DNA from 3 places in the Mucilaginibacter sp. PAMB04168 genome. Region 3 is predicted to be linked to each of the others. Evidence: riboswitches for the same ligand, from Rfam matches in the RefSeq annotation. Region 3 holds a riboswitch; each other region holds the start of a gene.
The links. Region 3 has a riboswitch for S-adenosylmethionine ahead of ABDD94_RS09380 (O-acetylhomoserine aminocarboxypropyltransferase/cysteine synthase). Riboswitches for the same ligand answer to the same signal wherever they lie in the genome.
Positions count from the first base shown of each region.

Region 1 (7,621 bases), 480 kb from region 3:
AAAGTATTGATCAGCTTCGGCATACACACTGGTTGTAGTACGGCCACTTACGGTGCGGTTACCTGAGGCATCGGTTGTGTAAGTGTTTTTATACCAAAGCGGTTTTCCGTTTGCTGGGTTTACCCCGGCCCACTCACGGATATAAAAGTCATATACAGAGCTGCCTACCGTAAGCTTTTTAGTTGACCCTAATTGTCCAACATTACCAGATATGATTTCCTTTTGAGGAAGTTTGGTAATCTTGTTGTTATAGTGACCAAAATTAAAGCTAACGGTCCATTTAACATCCTTGCTAACTATAGGTACTAAATTAATTTGCCCCTCGTAGCCGTTGTTACGCAATGACCCAATATTGTCATCGATGGCAGTGTAGCCTAATGACGGTGCTAAAGGACGACTAAATAGTAAGTCTTTAGAACGACGCTGATATACCTCGAACGTACCGCTGATACGATTATTAAATACGGCAAAGTCTATACCGGCGTTAAAGTTCAAATTGGTTTCCCATTTCAAACCCGGCGTCGGCAATCTTGATGTAACCAGGCCCGCCTGCCCCAAGCTATTGTAAATGGAGTACAGGTCCTGGTAGGCATAGTATCTGCCAAGGTTGTCATTACCTTGTGCACCGTAACTGCTGCGCACCGTAAAAGTGTTCAACCATGACACATTTTTCAAAAAGTTTTCTGATTTGGCATTCCATGATGCACCCAATGACCAGAAATTACCCCACCTTGATTGCGGACTGAACCTTGACGAACCATCGCGGCGGAAACTGGCTGAAAAATAGTAGCGCTGATTGAAGTTATAGTCTAACTTACCTAAAAAGCTCGCCAGTTTGTATTCATCTGAAGTGCCGGTGAAGCTGTTTAACAGGGATGCTGCTGCAGGCTCTTGCTTATCGGCAAAACCAAAGTTACTACGGCTTCCCGATAGGGCTGATATGTTGAGCACATATACTTCCTGCCCTGCCAGCACATTAAAATGGTGTGCATTGGCTACGTTAAATGTATAATCGAGCAGATTATTTATAGTATAGCCTACTGTACGTGCAGCATTTTTACTTACCGATCCGCCACCGGTTATACCCGAACCATAAATGGGATTTGTGTACGATAGGCCGCTACGGTTGTTGTAATCGGTGTTAACGCTGCTTTTTAACTTTAACCCGTCGGTAATATTAAACTGTAAATTTCCGCGTAGTATTAATGCATCCTGTTTGCTGTTGTAGGTATTCAAATCGGCTATACCCAGCAAGTTGTTACCAGTGGCGGCAGCACTGGGTCGGTAGTTACCGAAGTCGTAAATGCGATTACCTGCCGCATCAAGCCTGTAAGAACCATCGGCATTACGCTCATAAACCGGGTAAATGTCTGCTACAAGGCGCCCGAAATTGGCAAAGTTACCCTGGTCACTATCGGTTTGCCGAGGAGAATCCTGATTGGTGCTTGACGCAGCCACATTCACGCCTGCTTCAAACCACTTATTTACTTTTGTATTGTAGTTTACACGGGCATTGTATCTTCTAAAATGTGAACCTACAATAAAGCCTTTATCATCCAGGTATCCACCCGAAACAAAGTAGCGAGAGTCTGCACTCCCACCGCTAATGCCTAAGTCAACCTGCTGCCTGATGCCGGTACGGCTTAATGATTTGCTCCAGTCATCATTCCACAGAGGTACTGCACCCGGTACAATTTTGCCATCTAACCCTACCGGTGTAGGAAATGCGGAGCCGTAAGGATTGATTTTAAGATTACTCACCAGCTCGGTACTGGCAAACTGAGCAGCTTGTTGAGCCGTCTTACCTTGATCGAGCTGATTATTACGTAGCGCTTCCCATTGCAACTCGAAATAATCGTTCGTATTTACAAAGTCGTAATCCTTAACTGCACGTGAGGCAAAGCCGGTATTAGCGTTTAAAGTTACGGTAGGCTTAGCATTGTACTTACCGCGTTTAGTAGTGATAATAATTACACCATTTGCACCGCGCGAGCCGTAAAGTGCACTTGCTGAGGCATCTTTCAGTACAGATATAGACTCAACATCGGCCGTGTTAATGGCGTTGATATTTCCTGAGTATGGAATACCATCAACCACGTATAGCGGATCGCTCGAGGCATTAACGGAACCTATACCGCGTAGCCGGATAGTTGCTTCGCTACCAGGCTGCCCGGCCGATGCCACAGACTGCACACCGGGTACAACACCCTGCAAAGTACGGCTGATGTTTGATACCTGCCGTTTTTCAAGATCGGCAGCGTTTACAACGGATGCCGAGCCAACGTAAGTTGCCTTGTTGGCCGTACCGTAAGCTACAACAACAACTTCGTTCAAATTATTGTTGGCCGCTTTGAGTTGTACAGATAATATATTACCGCTTACCGGTATCTCTTTTGTTTCAAAACCTACATAGGTAAACACCAGCGTATTTTCGCCGCTCTGCAGGTTAATGCTAAACTTACCATCAGGGTCGGTTTGTGTGTTCTTTTTTTGTCCTTTTACATTGACGTTTACACCGGGCAAGGGTTGTGTACTACCCTCCTGCGTTACCGTCCCGCTTATTTTGCGTTCCTGTGCTTGGGCAAAGGATACCCAGCTTACCAGGAAGATGAACAGTAAAATTTTATATTTCATATCTTATTAGGTTGTTATTGAACTTGAGTTATGTTTCCAAGTTTTGTGTTAAGCTGTTCGATAGCCTTGGTAGCTACGGCTATTTGTTGCCTGGCTTCTTCCCAGTTATTCTGTTCAATGGCCTCTCTTATGCCGGGGAGCGTTTTTACGCCATAACCGGTGTAAAAACCGGGCGCGTAAATACTGTGACGATACCATGGTCTCTTAGGAAGCCCTTCTGCAATAAGTAAACTTTTCTCGGCCTGGTAAACTGCGTTGTTGAATTTTGCAGCCAGTTTAGCGTCTTTTAATGCCTGGCCACTTACCCCATTTAGAGCAGTTGCCAATTGCTTGAGCTTTTGTAATGCGTTATCAAACGCTGCAAAATCAAAACTGGGTACCTCTGGCTTCGCAACGGGTAAAATGGATTTATCCTTAGGATCATTAGCCAATTGGTAACTGTTGCTTTTTATAAGCTGGTTTTCGGTACTGTATCTTTCACGTAGCTGTTCGGTAAGTTGTTTAACCTCACCTTCGTACTGGTTAATAACTTTACCCAGGGTTACAAAGTCAAACGGCAACACGTCTGCATTGGCCAGTCGCAACACGGCGCGGCCTGCTGTTTGGGCCAGGGCAACACCATATACAAAGCTGCTGTCTTTAAAACGCACATAATCATCATACGAGTCATAAATGGAATGATAATCACCTCCGCTGTCTTCGCCACCATAACCCAGGTTAAGTGTGGGGATGCCTAAATGCTGTAAAAACGCGGAATAATCAGAACCCGTACCCAATGCCGAAAGCGTGAGCGTATCTTGCTTAAGTATCGCTTTTTGCGCTTTGGCTGATACAGCATGCACAGCATCATTAGCCCGCTTACGTTCAAAAACGCTTACGCGGGTCTGTGGATCCATCACGTCTTTAGCAATTTCGCTGGTGAATACCTCAAGCGCATGCGAACCTCCGGCACCCAAAAAGCCACGGCTGTTGCCATCGGAATTGATATAAGCTACTGCCTTTTCTTTCAGCTCCACAGCATGATCCTCCACCCATTCTGTTGAGCCGAGCAACGATGGTTCTTCGCCATCCCAAGCGCAATAAACCAGTGTACGTTTTGGTTTGTAGCCTGCTTTTACTAAGAGGCCAATGGCCCTCGCTTCTTCCAACTGGGCAGCCAAACCACTTATGGGGTCATCAGCGCCGTTTACCCAGGCATCGTGGTGATTGCCCCGTATTACCCATTGCTCAGGGAATTGGCTACCCTTTATTTTGGCAATTACGTTGTAGGCGGGCACTAAATCCCAGTTATGCTCTATTTTTAAATGAACCTTTGCTTTGCCCGGGCCAACATGATAAGTAATGGGCAGTGCTCCGCGCCAATCTGCCGGTGCAACCGGGCCACCCAATGCAGCAAGCAACGGTTGTGCATCACCATAACTAATGGGTAACACCGGAATCTTTAAAATGGTCTGCGCCTCGCTTTTGTCTAATCTTTTGGCTTTTGCAGTTGCCCCAACATTCGGCGTTAAAGGATCGCCCGGGTAAATAACCATATCCATCACAGAGCCGCGCTGCACGGTCTGGTCATTTTTGAACGGACCTTTAGGATATACCTCGCCCTGGTAAAAACCATCGTCTTTAGGATCTGAATATATTATACAGCCAATGGCTCCATGCTCATAAGCTACTTTTGGTTTAATACCTCTCCACGAGCGGCCATATTTGGCAATTACTATTTTTCCTTTTACATCAATGCCCAGTTTGTTAAGCTGCTCGTAATCATCGGGCAAGCCGTAATTCACATATACCAATTCGCCGGTTACATCACCATCGGCTCCCCAGGCATTATAGGTGGGCAACTGCCCTTCCTGCCCTGATGTGGCATCCTCGGCAACAGCCGGTTCCTTAAGTTTTGCTGTATATCGAGTAGGATAAGTAAGCTCAAGCAATCGCGTTTTCGGCGTTGGAAACAACACTTGGTACGTTTCGATACGAGCATCCCATCCATACTCTTTAAACTTTTGTAAAACGGCTTGTGCTACGGCCTTTCCTCCGGGCGAGCCCAAATGGTGAGGACGTGCAGCCAATTCTTTAATATTATGGCCAATACGCACATTACTTATGTGCTTATCAAAGTCTTTTTCTGCCTGAAGTTGTTTAGTTGCAGCTGCCGCCGTGAAGCCCTTAATGTTTGTGTTTTGTGCGTATGATGTAGCATAACCGGCAAAGCATAACACTGCCAGCATCCTTATTTTTTTCATAAAGAAATTTATATTTAAATAAAAAGAGGGTGAGAACCTGGATCGGTAAGGTTACTCTATAAATAAGACGAGATCAACAGCAACCATTGCTTGTACAAGCAACATCATTCGAAGAGTGGATACAGGCTATTAGTTTAAAAAAGCCGGTTTTAGAGTAAAAATTAAAATTCATAAAATTGTAGATACATTTAAATTGCCTTAGCGCTTTGAAATAATGCCACCGGGTTGCCTACAGCGCCTAAAACTTAATAACCCGATGATGAGGTGTGAGGATGGATTCGAACCACCGTACAAGGTTTTGCAGACCCCTACCTAACCGCTCGGCCACTCCACCATTGCTTTTAAAGCGATGCCTTTAACAAAGGTTTGTTTGCTAAATCGTCTATCACTTTTACCATTTCCGTGAATTCGTTTACGTCGTAAAGCCTCGTCAAAAAAACTATCTTACCACTTTGATCGATAACTACATTACGTGTAACACCAGCTTTTTTATCAGCAAAGCGGCCAAATATATCGGCGCCTGGATCTAAAGCCAAAGGATAGGTTACCTGTATATCCTGGCGAAACTTCTGCACTTTCTCGAGTGGTTCGTCACGGTCTACACCAATAAGCACTACGTTTTTATTCTGGTAAGCCTTCCACACGTCTGTTTCCAAATGCGGCATTTCTCTGCGGCATACGCTGCACCAGCTAGCTGTAAATTGCAATACAACCACTTTGCCGCGTAACTGCTTCAGGGAGGTTTTCTTTCCGTTATCTAACACTAATTCAAAATTGTCGGGCGCCTGGTCTCCTACCTTAACCAGGTATCCTCTGTCTGCATTTGCGGCGGTTGCAACTGGAGATGATTGTTGCGCAGCGCTTTGCGTTTGCGCATTTGATTGAAATGCGGCCGCAACAATTACAGAAGCTGCAAACATTGCTTTGGAAAGAGATTGTAATAGGTAATTTTTCATAATCATATAAGTTGATTGCTCTCAATTTCAAATACTTATACCAGCGAGACTGTAAATGGGCGATGAACAAGCAAAACTTGTATCTTATCATTCTCTCTCATTTGAGGAGCAGGAATTAGCACCTTTTACCTTTTGAGGTGGTATAGGTTGCTAAGACTTCACAGGGCCTTTCCCTCAGTCTTTCTGGATAAGTAAATCAAAGTACGTTATTTAACACTGCAAATATAGCTATATATTTTACATAGTCTATAGATTTAGTAGATAATTTTCAAAATGAAATAAATGTGACACAAAGAAACGTACAAGTTAGTCAGATACAGGCGCAGTTATACCGAATTGTATATGCATAGGGAAGATTGGCCGGCAGTTTCTAAAGGTTCCAAATAAGCCTATTTTTGTGGTAAGTAACGGCTTTGTATTAGCAACTGGGTAATTATGGAACTTGTTGCAATGCGTGGTGACTTCCTTACTAATGCTTATCCTTTTATTACAATTAAGCGTGATGATACTGGATGCTATGATTCAATCATCATTCACCTTCAAATAGATATCCGCTATAAGCCAAACCTGTAGCCACACTTTTAAAATTGTCGCCCGAATTGAGGTTGACGTGAGGAAACTTTTCTTTGAATATGTTTTGAACACTCCCAACCATTGAAGTGCCACCAGTTAAAAAAATACTGTCGACATTGCTGGGTTCTATCTTGTTGTGCGATATAAATTCGTCGAGGTAGTTGGCAATTCGGGTTACGTCTTTGGCAATTATTTGTTCATAAACCGACAGTGGAACATCCTCTTCTATGTCAATATCCATTTCATGGTAAGCGAACCGAGCAGTGTCTGCATTAGAGAGTGTTATTTTGGTTTTCTCAATACACCTGAACACAGAGTAACCCAAGTTGTGTTCAATAAGCGTAATCAGGTTTTTGAATTGCCGGTCTTTCCCCGAAAAGTAATAATAGTCTTCAATATCCTTTTTAATTCGCTGGCCATTAAAAAAGTTCATTTGCTCCCACGAGCATATATTGGCAAAAAGTGATTTAGGCACAGTTAACCGCTTGCCCGGGGTAGCTTCATATTGTGTATGCTTGCCAAAATAGGGCGTACCTTTTTCCCACATAAATGCGGCATCAAAGCTGTCACCTCCTATGTAAATACCACCTGTGGCCATCATGTCGTTCTTCCTGTCTTTGCTCCCCGCTTTCTCTGGATCAAGAACCAAATAAGTAAAATCAGTAGTACCTCCACCTAAATCTGCAACCAGTACATTTTCCTTTTTTTGCAAAGTTCTTTCATAAGCAAAAGCAGCGCCGATTGGCTCAAATTGAAAGCGGACCTCCCTGAACCCTGCCAACTCTGCAGCCTTGCTAAGGCGGGTTTGTGCAAGGGTATCCTTTTGCACGTTATCATCATCAAAGAATACAGGCCTGCCTATAACAGCCTTACGGCAATCCTGGCCAATTAGTTTATCAGCCCGCGATTTTAATTCTTTCAGAATGATGGCCACCAAATCAGATGCGTTGTATCGTTTGTTGTGAATCCGCGTTTCGGTAAAACTGCTTCTGGATAAAATTTGCTTAACCGACTTTATAAAACGCCCGCTCATTTGCTCGTTTAAGTAAGCCGAAATTGCTTCCTGGCCTACTACGTAATCCGGAGCAATGCCCGAGCGCTGCTGTTCATAAAAATAAATAAGCGAGGGAATAATGATGGTATGTTGAATTTCTTTGGTTTCCTCATTGTAGATAGCCAGGGCAGAGTTGGTTGTACCAAAATCAATTCCGTATA
Region 1 is NZ_CP155079.2:2,663,825-2,671,445, reverse strand. Features, by position in the region: gene ABDD94_RS11325 (TonB-dependent receptor) at 1-2,634, opposite strand, end outside; gene ABDD94_RS11320 (transferrin receptor-like dimerization domain-containing protein) at 2,649-4,877, opposite strand; tRNA gene ABDD94_RS11315 (tRNA-Cys) at 5,140-5,211, opposite strand; gene ABDD94_RS11310 (TlpA family protein disulfide reductase) at 5,219-5,833, opposite strand; SAM riboswitch class I at 5,915-6,027, opposite strand; gene ABDD94_RS11305 (Hsp70 family protein) at 6,363-7,621, opposite strand, start outside.
Region 1: linked by a shared signal. The riboswitch ahead of ABDD94_RS11310 (TlpA family protein disulfide reductase) and the one ahead of ABDD94_RS09380 (O-acetylhomoserine aminocarboxypropyltransferase/cysteine synthase) in region 3 are both predicted to bind S-adenosylmethionine.

Region 2 (7,621 bases), 1.8 Mb from region 3:
CTTAACCTTACAAGCGGCAAATGGGAAAGAATGGAGTACCTGTCTAAAAAGAAAATTGACAATTCTGACTATGCAGAAGGCTATTCTGCCCTGTGGTTTAATAATACCTGCCTCATACCTTATATTTCTCCCAAGGGGCTAATGAATAATAAGTACAACATCTCACTTCAGCAAAATGCTTTATAATAACAAGAGCCGCCCTATTAGCGGCTCTTGTTATTTCATAGATAATACTTATGCAACTGGTTTAAGTTTATACATCCATATGCCCACCATGGTGGTACATTATAACTCATAAAGTAAAGCAATCAGTTAAGCCACTAACTCTTAGTTCAAAGCTGCTACAGCCTTCATTACGCCGGCATCGGTTTGGTTCATGATGCGGTAATACCACTCATTGCCCCATTTAAACCGGGCGGCCTGGGCTTTGAGCAGGAGTTTTAAATAATTGCGGGCCGTGGCTACTTGGTGAGGGTCTATATTCTTAACCGCAGCATCTGCGTAAGTAATAAAATTATTTAATTCAATATCGTTAACTGTGTAGTACTTGGCAAAGTCGGCAGGTGTTGTGTAGTTTTTAAGCACGCCCTGCATACAGTCAACCACATAGCCAGAGAAAAGCTGGTTGCGTGCCAAATCTTGTATAAGCGGCACGTTTACGGCAGCATCCTCGGGCACAAAAACATCGGGCATGATACCGCCACCGGCGTAAACCTTTTTGCCTGCGCTTGTATGGTAGGCAACCGAATTATTAAAAGAGCTGTCTTCCAGGTTATTTTGGGCCACATACAGTTCGCCCTTTTGCAAACGTTCCGCAAGTTCATTACGGTAGTTATCGGTACCTTTTTTATATGATTTTTGTATGCTGCGGCCAGATGGTGTAAAATACCTGGCCACCGTTAAGTTAAGCGCAGAGCCATCGTTAAAGGGAAACTGCTCCTGTACCAGGCCTTTACCAAACGAGCGCCGGCCAACAATTACGGCTCTGTCCAAATCCTGCAAGGCGCCGGCTAAAATTTCGCTTGCCGAGGCAGAGTGCTCATCAATTAAAACAGCAAGCTTGCCTTCCTCAAACAAGCCCGAGTCGGTGGCAAAATAGTCGGTACGGGGTTCATGCTGGCCTTGTGTATAAACAATCAGCTTTTTAGCTGGCAAAAATTCATCGGCCAGCGCGGTTGCCTGGTTAAGGTAGCCGCCACCATTGCCGCGCACATCCAGCACCAGTTTTTGCATGCCTGCCTTTTTTAATTTCTTTAATGCAATTTTAAAGTCGGCGTCGGTAGTGGAGCCAAACTTGCTTATTTTTATGTAGCCGGTGGCGGGCGCGGTTAAATATGCAGCATCCAAACTGCTCATGGTTACATGGCTTCGCCTAACATGGTAGTTTTTTACAGTATTATCAGACAGGCTCAGCACACCTAATTCAATACCGGTGTCATTTTTACCGGCAAATGCCTCGTTCACTTTATCGCTGGTTAAATGCGTGCCCGAAAAAGGCTTGCCGTTAATCGTCACAACCCGCGAACCATTGGGCAGCCCGGCCTTAGCCGCCGGGCCGTTCGGGAAAACCTGGGTAACAAACAACGTATCGCGAAGTAATTGCGATTCAATGCCAATACCGTCAAATCCGCCTTCCAGCCTTTCTGCCAGGGATTGTGCTTGTTTTTTTTGTAAATAAACCGAGTGTGGGTCGAGCTTTTGCAGCAGATTATTGATTGTAACACCCTCTACACTGTCTACATCAATAGAGTCAACGTACTTTTTTCGCACCAGCTGCATGATCTTATCCAGCTTGTTTTTGTCTGAGGTAACAATGGCGGCGTCATCAGGCTCATCCTGGCGATTGTTCAACAGCAAACCAATGGCCATACCGGCGAGTAATAAGATCACCGATCTGAAAATAATACCTGCTGTTTGCTTCATAGATCCCTGGTAACAAAAATACGTATTTGAAAGCGTTTTGTGTTCTTGAAGTTGACGGATTTTTACCGAATTTTGTTACAGATTTGTAAGAATAAAATGATCAACACAACCGAGCAGGAATCACATTATAACCGGCTGGAGCAACTACCTGTTGCCGAGCTTTTACAACACATAAACCAGGAAGACAAAACTGTTCCGGATGCGGTTGAAAAAGCGTTGCCACAGATAGAAAAACTGGTAGAGGCGGTTGCCGGGCGCATGAAAGCCGGGGGGCGTTTGTTTTACATTGGTGCAGGCACCAGTGGCAGGCTGGGTGTAGTAGATGCCTCGGAGTGCCCACCCACATTTGGCGTACCCTTTGATTGGGTTGTAGGTATTATTGCCGGTGGTGATGGCGCTATACGCAAGGCCGTAGAATTTGCCGAGGATGATGAGGACCAGGCCTGGCTTGACTTGCTGGAATACAACATTACCGATAAAGACGTGGTTGTGGGCATTGCAGCATCGGGCCGTACGCCGTATGTAATTGGCGGCTTGCGTAAAGCTAATGAACAGGGCCTGGCAACCGGCTGCATCGTTTGTAATGCGCAAAGCCCTGTAGCTGCCCAGGCTCAATACCCAATTGAAGTGGTTACTGGCCCTGAGTTTTTAACCGGCTCAACCCGCATGAAAGCCGGAACCGCCCAAAAGCTGGTTTTAAATATGCTGAGCACTACCGTAATGATACAATTGGGCCGGGTAAAGGGTAATAAAATGGTGGATATGCAGTTAACTAATCATAAACTGGTTGATCGCGGAATTCGAATGATAATGCAGGAAACCGGTTTAGAAGAAGATGCTGCCACCGAACTTTTAAATGAACACGGGAGTGTACGTAAGGCGGTGGAGGCACACCTTGCAGGAAAGTGATTTGCAAATATGCAGATGTGCATTTGAGCAAAAGGGAAGATTATAAAAACCGGCAGATTTGAATTTGCATATTGAAATCTGCGTATTGGAATAAAAAATGCACGAAATAGAGCCATACTACAAATGGAGGGATGATTATGTAGCCGCAGAGGATGAGTATTCGCCTTTTTATGCTACAGTGTACAACGAGTTTGAATTTGATAAGCAGATATATAACTATTTGCTGCACCCACAATGGGATTCATTTGGCTCTAATACATTATATTTAAAAGTACTGTATGCCGATTATGATCGCGGCTACGTTATTATAGAGTTTATTGGCGAGTGGAATGATGCCATCAATAACGACATTATGTTGCTCAAACGCGAAATCATGGAGTTAATGATGGATAATGGCATCAATAAGTTTATACTTATTGGCGAGAATATCCTGAATTTTCATTCATCTGACGACTGCTATTACGAGGAATGGTTTCAAGAAGTGGAAGACGGCTGGATTGCCGGTATCAACTTCAGAGAACATGTAATACGGGAATTTAAGCAAAGCAACATCGACTATTTTATCAACTTTGGTGGCGGGCTGGACGAACTGGGCTGGCGCACATTAAAACCTTTGCAGGTTTTTAAACGGGTTGAAGAACAATTAATGCGCAGGCTTACCTAAACTTTAAGCCCTTTGGGCTGTCTAATAAGTACAATAAAAATTATCATACCTTTAACCTGATTAATTAAGAAAATGGAAAATACGAATTATCAATACGAGGATGTCATTCAGCTGGATGACCAAGCCTCATCGCGCCGGTTTATTGCCAATGTGTTTATGTGGATGTTTGTGGCATTAGGTATTTCGGCAGTTTGCGCCTACCTGTTTGCAACTGATGCAAATCTGCTAAGCAAATTTGTTGATTTAAACACTGGCCGTCGTACCGGCTTAGGTACTATTATTATGTTTGCCCCTTTAATATTTGTAATGATTATGTCATTCGGGCTAAACAAAATATCAGCACCGGTGCTTACCCTGCTGTTTGTGGTTTTTGCTGCCCTTATGGGTACCAGCCTTAGCTTTGTGCTGTTGGTTTATACATCTTCGTCGGTATTAGGTGTATTCATTACGGCCTCTGCTGTTTTTGGCATTATGGCGGTAGCCGGTTATACTACCAATCAAGATCTAACCAAATTTGGCTCATTAATGATTATGGGCTTAATAGGTATGATCATCGCTTCTGTTGTAAACATGTTCCTGGCCAGTCCGGGTTTAAGCAAAGCCATTAGCTATATTGGTGTAGCGGTGTTTGTGGGCTTAACTGCTTATGATGTGCAAAAGCTAAAACGCATAGGTGCCGGCTTGGAGTTGGGTATGGCTGATGCTAAAAAGATGGCCATTATGGGTGCTTTAACCCTGTATATGGATTTCATCAACCTGTTCTTATCCTTATTAAGAATATTCGGCAGCCGCAGATAACGTTAAATAATTATATAACAAGAGCTGCCCAAAAGGCAGCTCTTGTTGTTTGGAAGCTATTTTGCTTAAAAACTGGCATTTGCAATTCACAACGCTATTTTGCAACTTTGCAATGCTTATAGAGAAAGATGGAGGGACTGGACCCTGCGAAGTCTTAGCAACCTGTACTTACAAGGTGCTACATTCTACTTAAAACCATTCACTAAAAGGTTTTAAGACGGATAAGCGAAAGTCAAAATCCAATACACCGACTTTTCGATATAAGCATGTAATAAGATTTGAGCTATCAGATATGAAACTGACAGGATTTTGCATGCGTTTGCAAGTAAATCCTACGCTTTATCTCACATCTCTTGCCTCACATCTCATATCCAAAATATGGACATAAAAAACGAGTTAAAGAAACGCATATTAGTAATTGACGGCGCCATGGGAACCATGATACAGCGCTATCAGTTAACGGAGGAGGATTTTCGCGGGGAGCGTTTTAAAAATCATCCATCCGATTTAAAGGGCAATAACGACCTGCTGAACCTTACACGCCCTGACGTAATTAAAGCTATACATGGCGAGTACCTGGATGCAGGTGCCGATATTATTGAAACCAACACATTTAGTACCCAGCGTATATCACTGGCCGACTATCATATGGAAGAGCTGGCTTACGAGCTAAGCTATGAAGGTGCCCGTTTAGCCCGCGAGGCGGCTGATGATTATACTATTAAAACGCCCGGCAAGCCGCGCTTTGTAGCCGGCGCTGTCGGCCCTACCAACCGCACCGCTTCCCTTTCGCCCGACGTGAACGACCCGGGCTATCGTGCCGTTACTTTTGACGATCTTGCAGAAGCGTACTATGATCAGATTAGAGGCTTGGTTGACGGTGGCTCAGACCTGCTCTTAATCGAAACCATATTTGACACGCTGAATGCCAAGGCAGCCCTGTTTGCCGCCCAGCGCTATGCACAGGAATCGGGCAAGAACCTGCCCATCATGATTTCGGGTACCATAACCGATGCCTCGGGCCGCACCCTATCGGGCCAAACGGTGGAGGCTTTCTGGAACTCCATACGCCATGCCAACCTGCTATCGGTGGGATTAAACTGCGCTTTAGGGGCTAGAGAGATGCGACCATATCTGGAAGAACTCTCTAACAAAGCCGATGTATATATTTCAGCTTATCCAAATGCAGGTTTGCCTAATGAGTTTGGCGCTTATGACGAACAACCGCATGAAACCGCCCACCAGGTCGATGACTTTATGCAAGCTAGCCTGGTTAATATTGTAGGCGGCTGTTGCGGCACCACGCCCGATCACATTAAATGCATTGCCGAACGGGCAGCTAAATACTCGCCACGGCAACTACCAACGCTTGAGCCTTATATGCGCCTCAGTGGTTTAGAAGCCGTTACCCTAACGCCTCTAACCAACTTTGTGAACGTAGGCGAGCGGACCAACATTACCGGTTCGCCCAAGTTTTCAAAGCTTATACTGGCCGAAAACTATGAGGAAGCCCTCACAGTTGCCCGCCAGCAAGTAGAAGGTGGTGCCCAGGTGATTGACATTAATATGGATGAGGGCATGATTGATTCGGAAGCCGTAATGGTTAAATTTCTGAATTTGGTGGCCTCCGAACCTGATATTGCCAAGCTGCCCATCATGGTCGACTCCTCTAAATGGTCGGTTATTGAAGCCGGTTTAAAATGCTTGCAGGGTAAGGGTATTGTAAACTCAATTTCGCTAAAAGAAGGTGAAGACAAGTTTAGAGAATACGCGCGCAAGATACTGAACTACGGTGCTGCTACGGTTGTAATGGCGTTTGATGAGCAAGGGCAGGCCGATAATTATGAACGCCGTATAGAAATTTGTAAACGATCTTACGATATACTGGTGAACGAAATTGGCTTTCCACCGGAGGATATCATTTTCGACCCTAACATCCTTACCGTTGCCACCGGTTTGGAAGAGCATAATAATTATGCTGTTGACTTTATTAACGCCACCCGTTGGATAAAAGAAAATTTACCACACGCCAAAGTAAGCGGTGGTGTGAGTAATATATCTTTCTCTTTCCGCGGTAATAACGTTGTACGCGAGGCTATGCACTCGGCCTTTTTATACCATGCTATACAGGCTGGCATGGATATGGGCATTGTAAATGCCGGTATGCTCGAGGTGTACGAGGAAATTCCTAAACCTCTTTTAGAGCGTGTAGAGGATGTACTACTCAACCGCCGCGAGGATGCTACTGAACGCCTGGTAGAATATGCCGAAACGGTAAAAAGCAAAGGCAAAGAAATTGTACGTGATGAAAGCTGGCGTAATGAACCGGTACAAAAGCGACTCTCGCACGCACTGGTAAAAGGTATTGTGGAATATATTGATGTCGATGTGGAAGAAGCACGCCATCAATACGAACGCACGCTGGAAGTTATTGAAGGCCCCCTGATGGACGGGATGAACATTGTAGGCGACCTGTTTGGCGCCGGTAAAATGTTTTTGCCACAGGTGGTAAAATCGGCCCGGGTAATGAAAAAGGCCGTAGCTTACCTGCTGCCCTTTATTGAAGCCGAAAAGCTGAAAAACGCCGATGGCAACCAGCGCAGCAATGCTGGCAAGGTACTTATGGCCACCGTTAAAGGCGATGTGCACGACATTGGTAAAAACATTGTAGGCGTAGTACTGGCTTGTAATAACTTCGAGATCATTGACCTGGGCGTAATGGTGCCCGCCAATAAAATTATAGAGGAAGCTAAAAAACATAACGTAGATATTATTGGCCTTAGTGGTCTGATTACGCCATCGCTTGATGAAATGGTACACTTTGCCAAAGAAATGGAACGCGAAGGGTTTACTATCCCATTAATTATTGGGGGGGCAACCACCTCTCGTATTCATGCCGCAGTTAAAGTAGCGCCGCATTATTCGGGCCCTGCCATACATGTGCTGGATGCATCGCGCAGTGTAACCGTGTGCAGCACTTTGATGAGTAAGGAGAACCGCGACGAGTACATACAAACCATTAAAGACGAGTACGCCAAAGCCCGCGAAGCACACCTGAACAAACGGAACGACAAACGCTTCCTCACTTTAGAAGAAGCACGGGCCAATAAGTTTCAGCTGGATCTGGATGGCTCAGTAGCTCCGGCACCGTCTTTTACAGGCACCAAGGTATTTCAAGCATATCCGCTAAAAGAACTGGTTCCTTATATAGATTGGACGCCGTTCTTCCATACCTGGGAACTGCGCGGTAGCTATCCGAAAATATTTAACGATAAGAACGTGGGCATCGAAGCTAAAAAGCTTTTTGACGATGCGCAGGAGATGCTG
Region 2 is NZ_CP155079.2:405,855-413,475, reverse strand. Features, by position in the region: gene ABDD94_RS01520 (hypothetical protein) at 1-186, shown strand, start outside; gene ABDD94_RS01515 (S41 family peptidase) at 328-1,923, opposite strand; gene murQ (N-acetylmuramic acid 6-phosphate etherase) at 2,020-2,832, shown strand; gene ABDD94_RS01505 (hypothetical protein) at 2,930-3,496, shown strand; gene ABDD94_RS01500 (Bax inhibitor-1/YccA family protein) at 3,569-4,294, shown strand; SAM riboswitch class I at 4,408-4,522, shown strand; gene metH (methionine synthase) at 4,673-7,621, shown strand, end outside.
Region 2: linked by a shared signal. The riboswitch ahead of metH (methionine synthase) and the one ahead of ABDD94_RS09380 (O-acetylhomoserine aminocarboxypropyltransferase/cysteine synthase) in region 3 are both predicted to bind S-adenosylmethionine.

Region 3 (7,621 bases):
GTAACGGTACACTGGTGAAATACATTCGTCCGGTTGATCGGTACACCTTTCAGAACGGTCGTTTTCCCACGCTTACCAACTTATCCATGTCAATGAGCTTTAGCTTAAACTCGGCAACCAACAAGAAAAATCCGGCTCCTAACACGTTGCAAAATATGACTGCCGGTCAAGCTCAGCAATTAGCCATGATTGACAGCGACCCCAGTCGTTATGTGGATTTTAATGTACCTTACAACGTAAGTGTCAACTTCAACTTTAATTATAACAACTCCTACCTTACCAAAACTACATCAAGCACGGTGAGTGCGAGCGGCGATGTCAACGTATCGCCTAAATGGAAGGTGCAGTATACTACCAATTACGATTTTAAGGCGGCTAAACTGGGTATCACACAATTTTCTATCTACCGCGATTTGCATTGCTGGGACCTTTCTTTCAGGTGGACTCCTTTTGGTATATATAAATCTTTTAGCGTGGATTTACGTGTGAAAGCCTCTATTTTGCAGGATTTAAAACTTACCAAACGAAAAGATTATTATAACAATTAATCATGCTTGCAGAAATTATAACCATTGGCGATGAGATACTCATCGGCCAGATTGTAGACACAAACTCTGCCTGGATGGCGCAGCAGTTAAACGCCATTGGTGTACGCATTAAGCAAATTTCGTCGGTTTCAGATGATCGCCAGCATATACTGACTGCTTTGGCAGAGGCGCAGCAGCGTGCAGATATTGTTTTAATTACAGGCGGATTAGGCCCTACCAAAGATGATATCACTAAAAAAACGCTGGCCGATTATTTTGGCGTGGGCTTTGTTGAAAACGCTGAAGCGTTAGCCAACGTAGAGCGTATTTTTGCCAAATATAATCGTCCATTGTTAGAGGTTAACCGTCAGCAAGCATTGGTGCCTGCCAATTGCGGGGTGCTTAATAATCAAAATGGTACGGCACCCGGCATGTGGTTTAATCATAACGGTAAGATATTCGTGTCTATGCCGGGCGTTCCGCATGAGATGATGTATATGGTTGAAGAGCAGGTAATCCCCAAACTAAAGGCCACTTTTAAGTTACCCGTTATTATTCATAAAACTATATTAACCGTAGGCGAGGGAGAGTCGTTTTTGGCTGAGCGTATTGCAGATATTGAAGAAGCATTACCTCCCTATATCAAGTTGGCTTACTTGCCAAAACTTGGGCAGGTGCGTTTGCGCCTGAGCGGTTACGCTGATGATGAAGCAATATTACAACAGGAAATAGATACTCTGGCAGCCCATCTTACCGATCGTTTAGGCAGTGTAGTAGCAGCGCAAGAAGATATTGCTCTGGAGAAAGCCATTATGAACAAGCTGGAGCAACTCGGTCAAACCATATCTCTTGCCGAAAGTTGCACCGGTGGCTACCTTGCGCATTTGTTTACGCAGCACCCCGGCTCATCTAAAACGTTTTTAGGGGGCGCCGTGTCTTATTCTAATCAGTTAAAGGAGAGTATATTGGGTGTTACAGAAGATAATTTACGCCAGTACGGTGCGGTAAGTGAGCAAACAGCCACACAAATGGTGGAGGGCGCATTGCGCAACTTTAAATCAGACTATGCTATTGCGGTTACCGGCATAGCTGGCCCCGATGGTGGTACGCCCGAAAAGCCTGTTGGCACCGTTTGGATAGGCGTGGCGGGCAAAGGGAATATAGTGGTTAAAAGGTTTGTTTTTGGCAACAAGCGCCGTCAAAATATTGAGCGCACGGCCATCACTGCACTCGGAATGTTGAATACTTTACTTGCAGCTCAGTAAAACTAACAGATAAATAAGTAATTTTGGCCATAAATTGTAGAGATTAAACATGGCGAAATACCAGCTGCTGCTGCCAAAAATGGGCGAAAGTGTTGCCGAAGCAACGGTGATTAACTGGCTTAAAAATCCCGGAGATAAAATTGATGCCGATGATGCGGTAGTAGAGATTGCTACCGATAAGGTTGACTCTGAGGTACCCTCGCCGGTTAGCGGTGTGCTGGTTGAACAATTGTGCCAAAAAGATGAGGTAGTACAAGTAGGCAGTCCTATAGCTATTATTGAGGTAGAGGGTGAAGAACAGCATGTGGTTGAAGCCGCCCCTGTTTCATCACAACCTGAAGCGCCGATTATGGATCCGGAGCCGGTTCCTGAAGCTGTAGTGGAAAAAGAAATACCGGGTTTGGAGCACCTGACCAAGCCTGATGTGCCGGCCATACAATCATCAGGTATTCGTTTTTACTCGCCGTTGGTACGCAACATTGCCAATCAGGAAGGCATCACTCAGGCAGAGCTTGACGGCATACCAGGCACCGGCGCCGAAGGTCGTTTAACTAAAGATGACCTTTTAACTTACCTTGAGAAACGCCAGCCATCACCTGCTCAGGCACCACAGGCATTGGCTGCAAGCTATGCTCCAAAGGCGGCACAGCCGGCTTATACACCACCACCCACACAAACTTACCGTACCTCTGGCAGTGACGAGATCATTGAAATGGACCGCATGCGCCGCTTAATTGCCGACCATATGGTAATGAGCGTTCAAACTTCAGCGCATGTAACCTCTTTTGTAGAGGCCGACGTAACAAATTTAGTTTACTGGAGAGAGAAGATCAAAGCTAAGTTTGAGGCCCGCGAAGGAGAAAAGATTACATTTACACCTATATTTATTGAAGCTGTGGCAAAAGCTATTGCCGATATGCCAATGATCAACGTATCTGTAAACGGTACCCAGATCATTAAAAAGCGAGATATTAACATAGGGATGGCTACTGCGTTGCCCAATGGTAATTTAATTGTACCGGTTATTCGCCGCGCCGATACGCTTAACCTTACCGGCTTGGTTAAGAGTGTAAATGACCTAGCCAACCGTGCCCGTTTGAATAAATTACGGCCTGATGATACAGCCGACGGTACTTTCACGGTTACTAACATAGGTATGTTTGGTAATATTATGGGTACCCCCATTATTAACCAACCGCAGGTGGCCATTCTGGCTATTGGTACCATCAAGAAAAAACCTGCCGTATTGGAAACCCCAACCGGTGATGTAATCGCTATACGCCACATGCTGTATTTATCCATGTCGTATGACCATAGGGTAGTAGACGGCGCGTTAGGCGGTTCATTCCTGAAGCGTGTAGCTGATTATCTGGAGCATTGGGATTTGAACAGGGAGTTATAAAAACAAGCCAACTTGTGTGCTGCTGTAATGTGTGCTTAATTGCTAGTGAAAGAGTGACGTTTTTTTATCAAGTAGTATTAAAACTACCGGTATCAAAAAGGTTATAAGCCAAACCAGCCAGGCAATTGATCTATTTCTTTTGTTATTAAAGTCACTGTCTTTGAACTCATTGTATATCCTTTCCGATTTACCATCCTTTAAACAAAAGACATAAATGAATCCAAATGACAGGAAAATACTTGTTGCTTCATAAATTAGGCGGCTTTGATACGAGTATCCGCTAAAAAATTTTATAATCCACGTTAAGGTTAAAAGCAGGCTAAAGATGCTTAGTCCCATCACCAAGGTTGCTCTGAACCAATATGGAGCATCATTCCTGAAGTTCCTTTTAACGAAGTGGTTGTAGAAGGTGAAATAATAAAACCGTATTAACATGATAAATCCAATTATTCTTTCCTGAAGGAATTCTTTCAATGATCAAAGTAATTCATTCCCAATTACATTACTTCGATTGGGAATAAAAATTATAAACATTAAACAACCGCAATCATATCTTCAGATCTGCGCCTCAATAAATATTTTTAATAATACTTGGTATTTTAAAATATTACGCATTACCTTTGTGCAACGGTTTAAATACCATAATCAATTACCCTCCGTAGGTTTTTGATTTATAAAGAAGCGGCGAGAGATCAGGCTCACTGACCCGCTGGCAACCCTCCGATGAACGGAGAAGGTGCCAATTCCTGTCCCGGTTTGGATATACAGCCGGGGGATATAAGTTAATAGCCATGAAACGATTTAACTGCTACAACACTACTGCTAATTTATTAGTTACCCCAACGGGTACGCCATCAACCTGCAATATAGCCAACGGCTTTATGAGCATGTGTTGCTGTTAGAGGCACAACACGTACGTCATTTCCTGCATTACTTAATGCAATAATGTAACGTGTTTACGCTCAGGCACCGCTATAGCCTGTCCGTACGCCACCTCCGCTTATAGCAAATTCAACAAGTTTTAAGCACAAATCTAAACAGCAACAACCATGTCAACTTCATCTTTAAAATTCGAAACTTTACAGTTACACGCCGGTCAGGAAGCCGACCCTACAACCGGTTCGCGGGCAGTGCCCTTATACCAAACCACCTCATACGTATTCAAAAATGCCGAGCATGGCGCTAACCTGTTTGCCTTAAAAGAATTTGGCAACATCTACTCACGTATCATGAACCCCACTACAGATGTGTTCGAAAAACGTATAGCAGCATTAGAGGGTGGGGTGGCAGCGTTGGCAACCGCGTCGGGGCAAGCGGCACAATTTTTAGCGCTTAACAACATCTTACAAGCAGGCGATAATTTTGTTACCTCCCCGTTTCTGTATGGCGGCAGTTATAACCAGTTTAAAGTAGCCTTTAAACGACTTGGCATTGAAGCCCGCTTTGCGAAAGACGACCAGGCCGAAAACTTTGAGCCATTAATTGACGAGAAAACTAAAGCCATTTACTTGGAAACCATCGGTAACCCAGGCTTTAATGTACCCGATTTTGACAAGATAGCTGCACTGGCCCGCAAGCACGATTTGCCGTTGATAGTTGACAATACCTTTGGCGCAGGAGGCTACCTTTTTCGCCCAATAGAGCATGGAGCCAATGTGGTGGTAGAAAGTGCTACAAAATGGATTGGCGGCCACGGTACTAGCATTGGCGGTGTAATAGTAGATGGGGGCAACTACAACTGGGGAAATGGCAAGTATCCACAATTCAGTGAGCCATCAGATGGTTATCACGGTTTAGTTTTTTCTGACGTATTTGGTGTTAACGGGCCGTTTGGCAATATTCAATTCATTATTCGTGCACGGGTGGAAGGGCTGCGAGATTTCGGCGCTTCACAGTCGCCATTTAATTCGTTTTTACTGATACAAGGGTTAGAGACACTTTCATTGCGTGTGCAACGCCATGTTGATAATACACTTGAACTGGCCACCTGGCTGGAGCAGCACCCGCAGGTAGCTAAAGTAAATTATCCGGGTTTAGCGTCGTCACCCTACCACACATTAGCTAAAAAATACTTAAAAAATGGTTTTGGCGCTGTACTCTCATTTGAGTTGAAAGGCAGCAAAGAGAATGCTGCAAACTTCATTAACAGTTTGCAGCTAGTAAGCCACCTGGCTAACGTGGGCGACGCTAAAACGTTGATTATTCAGCCAGCTGCAACCACACATCAGCAGTTAAGTGATGTGGAGCAGGCTGCTGCCGGTGTTACGCCAACGCTTTTACGCGTAGCCGTTGGCATTGAGCATATGGACGATATAAAAGCCGACTTTGAACAGGCATTTGCGAGCATAAAGTTGCAAGAGGCTCAGCTGGCCGAACTTAACTAACCGGCAGGCAGCTGAAAATTAACATGCCGCCGCAATAGATTTAATTTGATTAATAGTATGACTGGTACCGCTTGTAAGCCAGGCGGGCCGGTTTAAAATAACAATGAGTATACAGACATACCGATACAACGGCACTTTTGAACTGGAATCAGGAGCGAAACTGGAGAACCTTGAGATAGGCTATCATACTTATGGCCGGTTGAACGAAGCCAAAGATAACGTGGTTTGGGTTTGCCACGCCCTAACCGCCAACTCAGATGTGTTTGACTGGTGGAAAGGTTTGGTAGGCGAGGGTTACTTTTTTAATCCTGACGAACATTTTATCATTTGCGCCAACGTATTGGGATCTGCTTATGGTACTACCAGCCCGTTAAGCATTAACCCGGCTACTGGTCAACCTTACTACCTATCTTTTCCGCAGTATACCACGCGGGATATGGCCAATGTGCACCGCTTACTTGCAGCGCATTTAGGTATCAAAGATATTTGGGTGTTGATAGGCGGCTCATTAGGCGGCCAGCAGGCATTGGAATGGAGCATTATAGAACCTGAACGCATTAAGCAGTTGATTTTGATTGCCACTAACGCTAAACACTCGCCCTGGGGCATTGCCTTTAACGAGTCGCAGCGCCTGGCACTTAACGCCGACGCTACCTTTAACAACGGAACACCTGACGGCGGCAGCGCAGGTCTCAAGGCAGCCCGCAGCATGGCCCTTCTATCATACAGAGGTTACAAGGCCTATAATATCAAACAGCACGAAGAAGATGATAACATCACCGATAATTACCGCGCTTCGAGCTACCAGAGCTACCAGGGCGATAAGCTGGTGAACCGCTTTAATGCCTACAGCTACTGGTACTTAACCAAGGTGATGGACTCGCACCATGCCGGTCGTAACCGCGGCGGATTAGAGAAAGCGCTTGGCACTATCAAAGCGCAGACGCTGGTTATCGGCATTAAGTCTGATATTTTGTTCCCGGTAGAGGAGCAGCAATATTTATTTCAGCATATACCAAAGGCAGCTTACGCTGAGTTTGACTCGTTTTATGCGCATGATGGCTTTTTAATAGAAACAGAAACCCTGACTAAGATCATCTCTTCATTCATCAAAACCGATGTAAGAGGGAAAATTATTGAATTACAAAAGATAGCTTAATGAGTAAAAAACTAACTATTGGTTTATTTGGATTTGGCGTTGTTGGACAAGGATTATATGACATCATCAGAACCAAAAAACTGAATATTGAGATAAGAAAGATTGCCATAAAGGACCCTAACAAACAACGAACCTTACCTGCCGAACTTTTCACAACCGATCGCGACGAAATTTTAGAAGATCCGGAAATCAATACCGTTGTTGAGCTGATCAATGATACCGAAGCCGCTTTTGAGATCGCATCAAGAGCTTTATCTACCGGTAAGAACGTAGTATCAGCCAGTAAAAAAATGGTGGCCCTTCATTTACAGGAACTCATTAACCTGCAAAGGGAACACGGAACCTCTCTGCTTTATGAAGGTGCCGTGTGCGGTAGTATTCCCATCATCCGTAACCTGGAAGAATATTATGATAACGAACTGCTGCATTCTATAAGTGGAATTTTTAACGGTTCTTCAAACTATATTCTTTCTAAAGGTTTTATCGAAAACCTGGATTACGATACCGCCCTTAAACAGGCTCAGGACTTAGGCTTTGCCGAAACCGACCCAACTATGGACGTAGGTGGTTATGATGCAAAGTTTAAGCTGGTTATTGCCGCCGCCCATGCCTACGGCATAGTGGTTAAGCCCGAAGAAGTGCTGAACATAGGCATTCAAAATCTATCGGCTTATGATTTGCAATACGCCCGCGAAAAAAAGTTGAAGATTAAATTGGTGCCTGTTGCCAAAGAACTTGATGATAAGCACGTAGCGCTTTTTGTGCTGCCCAAGTTTGTAAACGATACCGAGTTTTTATACAACGTAGAATACGAATACAATGGCGTAACCGTACAGGCCGCATTTGCCGACCAGCAATTCTTTTTTGGTAAGGGGGCAGGCGGT
Region 3 is NZ_CP155079.2:2,178,836-2,186,456, forward strand. Features, by position in the region: gene ABDD94_RS09365 (putative LPS assembly protein LptD) at 1-548, shown strand, start outside; gene ABDD94_RS09370 (competence/damage-inducible protein A) at 551-1,792, shown strand; gene ABDD94_RS09375 (dihydrolipoamide acetyltransferase family protein) at 1,842-3,194, shown strand; SAM riboswitch class I at 3,863-3,978, shown strand; gene ABDD94_RS09380 (O-acetylhomoserine aminocarboxypropyltransferase/cysteine synthase) at 4,244-5,578, shown strand; gene metX (homoserine O-acetyltransferase) at 5,682-6,737, shown strand; gene ABDD94_RS09390 (homoserine dehydrogenase) at 6,737-7,621, shown strand, end outside.